Regions from separate parts of the Streptomyces sp. NPDC050625 genome, predicted to be linked through region 1. Evidence: riboswitches for the same ligand, from Rfam matches in the RefSeq annotation. Region 1 holds a riboswitch; the other holds the start of a gene.
What was found. Region 1 has a riboswitch for thiamine pyrophosphate ahead of thiO (glycine oxidase ThiO). Riboswitches for the same ligand answer to the same signal wherever they lie in the genome.

Region 1 (5,439 bases):
GATGAACCGCTCCACGAACGACCCGTCGGCCGCCAGCGTCGGATGCATCACCTTGAGCGCGAGCACCCGGTCCAGACGGGTGTCCAGGGCCCGGTAGACCGTGGCCATCCCGCCGACCGCGATCCGCGCCTCGACGCGATAACGGCCGTCGAGCACCTGCCCGACGAGAGGGTCCTGAAGGGTCGTATCCACGCAGGTGAGTGTACGAGCCGCGACCGACAGGGCCGGGGGTTACGCCGATCCGGGGACGGAATGCAGCAGAGCTGTGACTGTTGTGCGACTAGAAGGCGGGGCGCTCGGGATCCAGGTGTGCGCGCCCCTCGGAGGGGGAGGAGGCCTCCGCGAAGTGCCGGGGCGGGATGCGGCCCGCCCGGCGTGCCAGCCGGCCCGCCTCCACCGCGTGCTTCATCGCCTCCGCCATCAGCACCGGCTCCTGGGCCCGCGTCACCGCCGAGGCGAGCATCACACCCGCGCACCCCAATTCCATCGCCAGCGCCACGTCCGAGGCGGTGCCGGCCCCCGCGTCCAGGATCACCGGCACGCGCGCGTGCTCGACGATCAGCTGGAAGTTGTGCGGATTGCGGATGCCGAGCCCGGAGCCGATCGGCGAGCCCAGCGGCATGACCGCGGCGCAGCCGACGTCCTCCAGCTTCCGGGCCAGCACGGGGTCGTCATTGGTGTACGGCAGGACGGTGAAGCCGTCGTCCACCAGCGTCTCCGCCGCGTCCAGCAGCTCGACCGGATCCGGCAGCAGCGTCCGCTCGTCGGCGATGACCTCCAGCTTGATCAGATCGGTGCCCAGCGCCTCCCGCGCCAGCCGCGCCGTGAGCACGGCCTCACCCGCGGTGAAACACCCCGCCGTGTTCGGCAGCACCCGGATGCCGAGCCGCTCCAGCACCGACAGCACGGAGCCGTGCACCCCGGGATCGACCCGCCGCATCGCTACCGTCGTCAGCTCCGTGCCGGAGGCGACCAGTGCCCGCTCCAGCACATCCAGGCTGGGCGCACCGCCCGTACCCATGATCAGCCGGGAGGAGAGGGGCGTACCACCGAGGACAAAGGGATCGTCGGCCATGGGTCAGCCTCCTTGCACGGCGGTGAGGACTTCGACGCGGTCTCCCTCGCGCAGGGCCGTGGCGGACCACTGCGCGCGCGGGACGACGGTTTCGTTGAGCGCGGCGGCCACTCCGCGCGGTGCCGCGGTGAGCGACCGCACCAGGGTGTCGAGAGCGGTGCCGGGCGCGACCTCCCGGCGCTCCCCGTTGACCGAGATGTTCATGCGGGCTGCTCCGAAGGGACCGGGGCCGACGGGACGGCGACTGCGTTTCCGAACCGCTGCGGTGTGAAGGGGCGGGCCAGGTCCGGGAGTTCACCCGTGACCAGGACGTGGGCCATGACATCGCCGGTGACCGGTGTGAGCAGCACGCCGTTGCGGAAGTGCCCGGTGGCCATCAGCAGCCCGTCGAGCGCGGTCGGACCGAGCATCGGCGCGTTGTCCGGGGAGCCGGGGCGCAGTCCGGCCTGCGTCTCCACCAGCGGCAGCTCGGTGATCCCCGGCATCAGCTCATGGGCGTCCCGCAGCAGTTCGTACACACCGCCCGCGGTCACCGTCGTGTCCCAGCCCAGCTCCTCGCTCGTCGCCCCCACGACCAGCTCGCCGTTCTCCCGGGGCACCAGGTAGACATGCCCGCCGCGCACCACGGCCCGTACGGTACGGCTCAGGAAGGGCGCGTACCGCCGAGGCACCGTCAGCCGCACCACCTGCCCCTTCACCGGCCGCACCGGCGGCAGCAGACCGTCCGGCACGCCCGCGAGCCGCCCGCTCAGGCTGCCGGCCGCGAGCACCACCCGGTCCGCGCCCAGGACGTCTCCCTCACGGGTGACGACACCGGCGGCCCGGTCCCGTACGACCGACAGCCGCTCCGCCCACGTGCGGTGGAACACCACCCCCGCGCGCTCGCACGCGGCCACCAGCGCGGCCGTCAGCCGCCGCGGATCGATCTGATCGTCGCCGTCCACCCGCAGCCCGCCGCGCACACCGGGCGCGAGCATCGGCTCCAGGCGCCGGCACTCCCGCCCCGACAGCCACTCGGACTCCAGGCCCGACCGCTGCTGCAGGGCGTGCAGTTCGCGCAGATGGGCGCGGTCGTCGGCGTCCAGCGCGACGGCGAGCGTGCCGCACCGCCGGTAGCCGACGTCGTGGCCGGTGACCTCGGTGAGCTCGGCCACGAAGTCCGGATAGCGGCGGGCCGAGGCGAGGTTCAGGCCCAGCAGGGTCTGCTCGCCGTAGTGCAGTTCCGTGACCGCGGCCAGCATCCCGGCCGCCACCTGGGCGGCCCCGCCGCCCGGCTCGGGATCCACCACGGCGGTGACGAGCCCGCGCTGCGCGGCCCGCCAGGCCGTGACCAGGCCGATGATTCCGCCCCCCACGACGAGGACGTCTGACGTACGTGACGACATGGGCGTCCAGCCCCTCCCTTCGCCGGCATGACCCGGATCAGGTTCGTACGGTCGGAGGCCGCCAGCCTCCCTCTCAGCCCGGTGCGTCCGGGCTCCCGCGAGTGCTTGTACGGTGGCCACCCTAGCCCGCGGAGCTTCGCCCGGGTAAGGGAGCCTCCGTCCACGGCCCGATCGGGAGGCGCGGCGGGCCCAGCGGAACGAGCGTTGTGGAGCAGGTCACCCAGCACGCCCCCTGACTGACAGTTTGTCAGTTGTCTATGGTGATCTGGTGAGCGAGCAGACGCAGCAACGGGGCACGTCACAGGCACGGCGCGTGGTCGTCGTCGGCGCGGGCATGGCCGGGGTGCAGACCGCGGTCGCCCTGCGGGAACAGGGCTTCACCGGCACCGTCACGCTGATCGGCGCGGAGCCGCACCAGCCCTACGACCGGCCGCCGCTGTCCAAGGCCGTGCTGCTCGGCAAGGCCGAGGGCTCCGCCTTCGACGTCGACTTCGAGTCGCTCGGCATCGAACTGCGACTGGGGTGCGAGGCGGACGGCGCGCGCCCCGCCGACCACGAGCTGGACACCGAGTCCGGGCCCGTTCCGTACGACGTCCTGGTCGTCGCGACCGGCGCCGAACCGATCCGCCTGCCCGGCACGGAGGGCGTCCCCGGAGTGCATCTGCTGCGCACCTTGGACGACGCCGAACGGCTGCGGCCCGTGCTCTCCCAGCAGCACGACATCGTGGTCGTCGGCGCGGGCTGGATCGGCGCCGAGTTCGCCACGGCGGCCCGCGAGGCGGGCTGTGCGGTGACGGTCGTCGAGGCCGCCGACCGCCCCCTCGCGGGAGCCCTTCCCGCCGAGGTGGCCGCGCCGATGACCGCCTGGTACGCCGACAGCGGAGCCGCGCTGCGCACCCACGCGCGCGTGGAGCGCATCGAGCCGGGCGCGGTGGTGCTCGACGACGGCGCGCGGCTGCCCGCGGGCGCCGTCGTGGTCGGCATCGGCGCGCGCCCCGCCACCGACTGGCTCACCGGCTCCGGCATCGAACTCGGCGCGCACCGCGAGATCGTGGCCGACGACCATCTGCGCGCCTCCACCCCCGACGTGTACGCGGTCGGCGACTGCGCCTCCTTCCCGTCGGCCCGGTACGGCGAGCGGCTGCTCGTCCACCACTGGGACAACGCCCTCCAGGGCCCGCGCACGGTCGCCGCCAACATCATCGGCGAGGAACCGGCCGTCTACGACCCCGTGCCCTACTTCTGGTCCGAGCAGTTCGGCCGCTTCGTCCAGTACGCCGGTCACCACGCGTCCGCCGACACGCTGCTGTGGCGCGGCGACCCGCTCGGGCCCGCCTGGACCGTCTGCTGGCTCCGCGAGGGCCGCCTCGTCGCCCTGCTGGCGGTGGGCCGGCCACGGGACCTGGCCCAGGGGCGGCGGCTGATCGAGGCGGGCACGCCGGTGGTCGCGGAGCTGCTGACGGATCCGGCGCGGCCCTTGAAACAGGCCGCGGCACGGTAGTGAAAAAGCCCAGCTCGGACGGGCCCGGCTTCCGAGTGTCAGTCCGGGATGGCAGGCTGTTTCCGTGACCGAGATTGACGCAAAGATCGATGCTCTCGTCCCCGCCTGGCTCACGCTGCCCGACATCGCCGAACAACTCGGCGTCGAGGTGACACGTGTGCGGCAGCTGGTCAAGGAGGGCCAGCTCATCGCCGTACGCCGTGGCGAGAACCGCGCGCTGCACGTCCCCGCCGCCTTCATCGACGAGGACAAGGTGGTCAAGGGCCTGTCCGGGACCCTGACGCTGCTGCGGGACGACGGCTTCACGGACGAAGAGATGCTGGAGTGGCTCTTCACTCCCGACCCGAGCCTGCCCGGCACCCCCGCCCAGGCACTGAGTGAGAACCGCGGCACGGAGGTGAAGCGCCGCGCCCAGGCGCTCGCCGTCTGATCCCAACACACCGATACGCCGCAGCGACGTACGCCGAGGGGCCGTGGCCCGGCCCGGCCCCTGGGTGGCGTGCGCCCGCGCCGCCATCGCATCGGACCGCATCGCATCGCCATCGGACCGCATCGCATCGCTTCGCTTCGCACCGACAACCGGGGGAGTCAACCCATGCCCGACACCGCAAGCGCACGTGCCCGTCTCGCCGACGCCCGGGTCTACCTCTGCACGGACGCCCGCAGACGGCAGGGCGACCTCGCCGAGTTCCTGGACGCGGTGCTGGCCGGCGGCGTCGACATCGTGCAGCTGCGGGACAAGGGCATGGAGGCGGCCGAGGAACTGGAGCACCTCCAGGTGTTCGCCGAGGCCTGCGCACGGCACGGCAGGCTGCTCGCGGTCAACGACCGCGCGGACGTCGCCCACGCCGCCGCCTCCGACGTGCTCCACCTGGGCCAGGGGGACCTTCCGGTGCCCGCCGCCCGGGCCGTGCTCGGCGACGAGGTGCTGATCGGCCGGTCCACCCACGCCGAGCGGGAGGCCGCCGCGGCCGCGGTGCAGGAAGGCGTGGACTACTTCTGCACGGGCCCCTGCTGGCCGACTCCCACGAAGCCCGGCCGCCACGCCCCCGGCCTCGACCTGGTCCGCCACACCGCCTCCCTCGGCACCGAGCGTCCCTGGTTCGCGATCGGCGGCATCGACCTCGGCAACCTCGACGAGGTGATCGACGCGGGCGCCCGCCGGGTGGTCGTCGTCCGTGCGATCACGGAGGCGGAAGACCCGGGAGCGGCGGCGGCCGAGTTCCGGAAGCGGCTGCGGCAGGTGTAGTACCCGTCACTGTCCGTATTCCTGCCCGTCTGCTGTCCAAGGAGTGGACAGAAGGTCGACAAAACGGGCAAATCTCCGGCCCTCGGTTGGGCCTCCGCCCGCCCCTGGCTAACCTGCCGGTATGGCCCTCGGAACCGCATCGACCAGGACGGATCGCGCACGCACCGTGCGCGACATCCTCGGCACCGGCAAGAAGACGTACTCGTTCGAGTTCTCAGCGCCGAAGACC
Region 2 (5,439 bases), on a different contig from region 1:
TGACAGCCGTGGCGGGCCGTTAAAGTCCGGAATTCGACGCGGGGCCCAGCCCCGCGGGCGGCGTACACCCCACCCGTGTTCCTCCGCACGGGCTGCCCCCTCGCGCTTCGGGAGTGACCCTTGGCCACGGCTGACACCGCACCCGCAGTACCGCACGCACCCCCCGCACAGCCGCGCTCCTCCACACCCCCCGCGCAGCGGCCGACCTCCGCGGCGGTCCCCGAGCAGCCGCACTCCGCGACCCTCATCGGTTCCGTGCAACGGGCGATGCGGCTGCTGGAAACGGTCGCCGAGCACGAGTACGGCGCTCCCGCCAAGCAACTGGCCCGCGAGACCGGCCTGGCGCTCCCGACGGCCTACCACCTGTTGCGCACCCTCGTGCACGAGGGCTATCTCCGCCGTGACAAGGGCCTGTTCTTCCTCGGTGAGGCGGCCGAGCGGCTGGGCAGCAGCGGGGCGCAGCAGAAACGTCGCAGCGCGGTCTCGGCCGTGCTCGCGCAATGGCGCGATTCCATTGGTGTACCGGTGTACTACGCGATGTACCAGGACGGCGAGATCGAGGTCATGTGCGTTTCCGACACCCCGGGCAACCCGGCGGTCGAGGAGTGGGCCGACTTCCGCGAAACCGGGCACGCGCACTCGATCGGGCAGTGTCTGCTGTCCCAGATGGACGAGGCCGCGCGCCTCGACCACCTGGACCGCTACCCGGTGCAACCCCTCACCCCGTACACCGTGCGCGACGGCCGGAGCCTGCTGCGGCGGCTGGACCGGATGCGCCGGATGGAGCCGGTGACGGAGCGGCAGGAGTACGCGCTGGGGACGGTCTGCGCGGCGATCCCCATCACGGTCGGCACCACGGCGGCCACGATGGCCCTGTCCCTGCCCGCCCACCAGGCGGACCGGCTGCTGCCCGCGGCCCGGCAACTGCAGGCCGAGGTCGGACGGCATCTGGGGACACTGGCGATCTCTATCAGTATCTGAAAACTCACTCCTTGTGATCTCACGTGTACTTTCTGCAAGATTTGACCAGCGTCAAAGGAATCAATCCGGCCGGTCGGTGTCATAAGACGGGGTAGGCGATGCGCGAGTCCGTACAGGCAGAGGTCATGATGAGCTTTCTCGTGTCCGAGGAGCTCTCCTTTCGCATTCCGGTGGAGTTGCGTTACGAGACTTGTGACCCCTATGCCGTGCGGCTGACCTTCCATCTACCCGGAGATGCCCCGGTGACGTGGGCCTTCGGACGGGAACTGCTGATCGACGGGGTGGGCCGGCCGTGCGGGGACGGTGATGTGCACATCGCGCCTGCCGACACGGATGTACTGGGAGAGGTGCTGATCCGGCTTCAGGTCGGTGGCGACCAGGCGGTGTTCCGGTCCTCGGCGCCGCCGCTGGTGGCCTTCCTGGACCGTACGGACAAGTTGGTGCCGCTCGGCCAGGAGGGGGCGCTGGAGGACTTCGACGCCCATCTCGACGAGGCTCTGGTCCGCATCCTGGCCGAGGAGCAGAGCGCAGGCTGACGCGCTACGGCATGGAGGGCGAGGCGCCCCACAGTGACGTGCGGAGCACTGCAGTAACGCTTCTCCTCATTGGGCGCCGGTTCTCCTCATGGGTCACCGTTTCTACCGGAGTGTCACCTCTTGCGCCGTCGTCCCCGGCCGCCGCGCGTCGCGGCCGACTGGACCTCGGCCGGCTTCCCCGCCTTCCCCGCCCCCTGTCCTGGCCGGTCGGCCGACACCACGAGGGCGGCCAGGGCCGTGGTGACCGGCACCGAGGCGACGAGGCCGATCGAGCCCACCAGGGTGCGCACTATCTCCTCCGCCACCAGTTCGCTGTTGGCGACGGTCGTCACGCTGCTCTGCGCGATCGAGAAGAGCAGCAGCAGCGGCAGCGCGGCACCGGCATAGGCGAGTACGAGCGTGTTGACGACGGACGCGATGTGATCACGGCCGATGCGGATGCCCGCCCGGTACAGCCCGCGCCAGCCCATCGATGGATTGGCCTCGTGCAGTTCCCACACCGCCGAGGTCTGGGTCACCGTCACGTCGTCCAGGACACCGAGCGAACCGATGATGACGCCGGCCAGCAGCAGACCGCTCATGTCGATCGACGGATACAGGCCATGGATCAGACCGGTGTTGTCATCGGTGTTGCCCGTCAGCGCGGCCCAGTCGATGAACTCCGAGCCCAGGATGCCGATCAGCAGGAGCGACACCAGCGTGCCGAGCACCGCGACCGAGGTGCGGGCCGACAGGCCGTGGCACATATAGAGCGCGATCAGCATGATGGCGCTCGACCCGACCACCGCCACGACCAGTGGGTTCGAGCCCTGCAGGATCGCGGGCAGGATGAAGAGGGTCAGCACCATGAAGCTGACGGCCAGCGCGACCAGCGCCATGACACCGCGCAACCGGCCCACCACCACGACGGCGAGCGCGAAGATCCCGGCGAGCAGCGCCATCGGGAACTTCCGGTTCACATCGGTGACCGAGTACTGCAGGTCCTTGGGCGCCGAGGGCTCATAGGCGACCACGACCTTCTCGCCCTCGTGCAACTGCCGTGACTGGTCCGGCTGCACGATCTCCGTGAACGTACGGCCCTTGTCCTTGCCGGTGTCGACCTGGATCGTCGCCTTCTTGCAGGTGCCGTTCGCCTCCTGCTGAGCGGAGTTGCCCTCGGCGGTGGAGGTGTCGCCCGTCGGGGCCTGCCCCGAGGCGTTCACCGACTTGCAGCTCAGCTCGACGACCTTGGTGACCGTGGCCTGCTGCGTCTGCCGGTCGAAGCCGACTCCCGTGCGCTGGTGTGACGGGGCTCCACCGGGCCAGAGCACGACGAGTCCGACCACGACCGCCGCGGTGAACGGGATCAGGATCGCCGCGATGACCTTGCGCAGATGCTGGGAGACGGGCGCGGCGGGGCCGTGGCTGTGGCTGTGCGAGTGGCCGTGGCCGCCGCCGTTCCCGTGTCCTGGGGTCTGTCCATGGCCGTGCCCGTGGTGGTTCTCGTCACCGCCACCGTGGCCCTCGTGCTCGTGTCCGCCGCGCTGTCCGGGGCCGGGACGGTGCGGCGGCTCGGGAGGCGGGTAGGGGTACTGCCGTGTCGTGGTCACCGCCAGATCATCGCAAGAACGGTAGGGGCCCTCTGTTCACCGCGGCCGAATTGACGCTAGCGTGGAGGCACCTTTGCACACGCGGGAGCTCGGAGCACCGGGCTGAGAGGGCGCTGACCTCCGTATTTGCGATGTTTCACGTGGAACAGAGTGATGTTTCACATGAAACGCCGGCCGAGACGGAAACCGCTGCGTCGACCGCTGAACCTGTTACCGGGTAATGCCGGCGTAGGGAGTAGGTCTCATGACCAACAAGGACGCACGCACGCCTGCCTCCATGCAGAACCCTGCCCAGGGTGAGGCCGGGAAGTCCATCGGCTGGCACAAGGGGTATGTCGAGGGCTCACGCTCCGATGTACGTGTGCCGGTTCGTCAGGTGCACCTCACCAACGGGCAGTCGGTCACGCTGTACGACACCTCCGGCCCGTACACCGATCCGCTCGTCGAGACGGACGTCCGCAGGGGCCTACCGCCGCTGCGGGAGAACTGGATCATCGCCCGTGGTGACACCGAGGAGTACGCGGGCCGTCCCGTCCGTCCCGAGGACGACGGGGTCAAGCACACTTCTCCCCGCGGCGGTCTGCGCAACCTCGACGCGGTCTTCCCCGGACGCCCGCGTCTGCCGCGCCGCGGCCGTGCCGGCACGGCGGTCACCCAGCTCGCGTATGCGCGCCGGGGGGAGATCACGCCGGAGATGGAGTTCGTGGCCGTGCGGGAGAACGTTGCTCCCGAGGTCGTCCGTGAGGAGATCGCGGCAGGCCGGGCCGTGCTGCCCGCCAACGTCAACCACCCGGAGATCGAGCCGATGATCATCGGCAAGCGGTTCCTGGTGAAGGTCAACGCCAACATCGGCAACTCCGCGGTGACGTCCTCCATCGAGGAGGAGGTCGAGAAGATGACCTGGGCGACCCGCTGGGGCGCCGACACGGTCATGGACCTGTCCACCGGCCGCAACATCCACACCACCCGCGAGTGGGTGCTGCGCAACTCCCCCGTCCCCATCGGCACGGTGCCGCTCTATCAGGCCCTGGAGAAGGTCGACGGCAGGGCCGAGGAACTGACCTGGGAGATCTACAAGGACACGGTCATCGAGCAGGCCGAGCAGGGCGTGGACTACATGACGGTCCACGCGGGCGTCCGCCTGCCGTACGTCCCGCTCACGGCGAACCGCAAGACCGGCATCGTCTCGCGCGGCGGCTCGATCATGGCGGCCTGGTGCCTCGCGCACCACAAGGAGTCGTTCCTGTACGAGAACTTCGAGGAACTCTGCGAGATCCTCGCCGCCTACGACGTCACGTACTCGCTGGGCGACGGCCTTCGGCCGGGTTCGATCGCCGACGCCAACGACGAGGCGCAATTCGCGGAACTCCGAACGCTCGGGGAACTCAACCGGATCGCCAAGCGTTTTGATGTTCAGACCATGATCGAGGGGCCGGGACACGTCCCGATGCACAAGATCAAGGAGAACATCGACCTTCAGCAGGAGATCTGCGATGAAGCTCCGTTCTATACGCTCGGCCCGCTGACGACGGACGTCGCGCCGGCGTACGACCACATCACCTCCGGCATCGGTGCCGCGATGATCGCCTGGTGGGGCACGGCCATGCTCTGCTATGTCACGCCCAAGGAGCACTTGGGCCTGCCCAACCGTGACGACGTCAAGACCGGCGTCATCACCTACAAGATCGCCGCCCACGCAGCCGACCTCGCCAAGGGGCACCCTGGTGCGCAGGAGTGGGACGACGCTCTGTCCGACGCGCGCTTCGAGTTCCGGTGGGAGGACCAGTTCAACCTCGCCCTGGACCCGGACACGGCACGGGAGTTCCACGACGAGACCCTGCCGGCGGAGCCGGCCAAGACCGCTCACTTCTGCTCGATGTGCGGGCCGAAGTTCTGCTCGATGAAAATCAGCCAATCCATCACAGAGCGATTCGGTGGCGGGGCGGCTGAGGGGGCGTCGCCGGAGGAGGTCGCGGAGGGGATGCTCCAGAAGTCGAAGGAGTTCGCGGCCGGCGGGAACCGGGTGTACCTGCCGCTTGCGGATTGATGTGCGTTCAGGCGCTGTCCTTCAATGGGGGGCAGCGCCGGGCACGCTTACCTTGACAGTGCCCAGATGACGAGGAGCGGGCCGTAGACAGCTACGAGGGCGCAGAGGAGGCGCCTCCACTCGAACGTCACGTCGAGCTGGACCGGGCCGTTGCTCTTGCCGGGGCGCGCCTGGGACGCGGTACGGTGCGCCTCCCCAAGCAGCCGAAGGGCTCTTTGGTGGGTCCGGTATCCGGTAAAAGCGCCCATCAGTGAACTGCCGAAGGCGACCGAGCCGATAGTGCGCC

Region 2: it holds a riboswitch for thiamine pyrophosphate, as region 1 does, so the genes downstream of both, thiC (phosphomethylpyrimidine synthase ThiC) here and thiO (glycine oxidase ThiO) in region 1, are expected to answer to the same signal.

Annotation. Positions count from the first base shown of each region.
Region 1 is NZ_JBFAIQ010000007.1:73,934-79,372, forward strand. Features, by position in the region: gene pknB (Stk1 family PASTA domain-containing Ser/Thr kinase) at 1-192, opposite strand, end outside; gene AB0I54_RS18355 (thiazole synthase) at 281-1,075, opposite strand; gene thiS (sulfur carrier protein ThiS) at 1,079-1,279, opposite strand; gene thiO (glycine oxidase ThiO) at 1,276-2,460, opposite strand; TPP riboswitch at 2,458-2,569, opposite strand; gene AB0I54_RS18370 (FAD-dependent oxidoreductase) at 2,729-3,961, shown strand; gene AB0I54_RS18375 (Rv2175c family DNA-binding protein) at 4,026-4,391, shown strand; gene thiE (thiamine phosphate synthase) at 4,557-5,210, shown strand; gene metF (methylenetetrahydrofolate reductase [NAD(P)H]) at 5,332-5,439, shown strand, end outside.
Region 2 is NZ_JBFAIQ010000005.1:16,192-21,630, reverse strand. Features, by position in the region: gene AB0I54_RS13345 (helix-turn-helix domain-containing protein) at 121-981, shown strand; gene AB0I54_RS13340 (SsgA family sporulation/cell division regulator) at 1,080-1,517, shown strand; gene AB0I54_RS13335 (YibE/F family protein) at 1,631-3,106, opposite strand; TPP riboswitch at 3,178-3,358, shown strand; gene thiC (phosphomethylpyrimidine synthase ThiC) at 3,351-5,153, shown strand; gene AB0I54_RS13325 (hypothetical protein) at 5,201-5,439, opposite strand, start outside.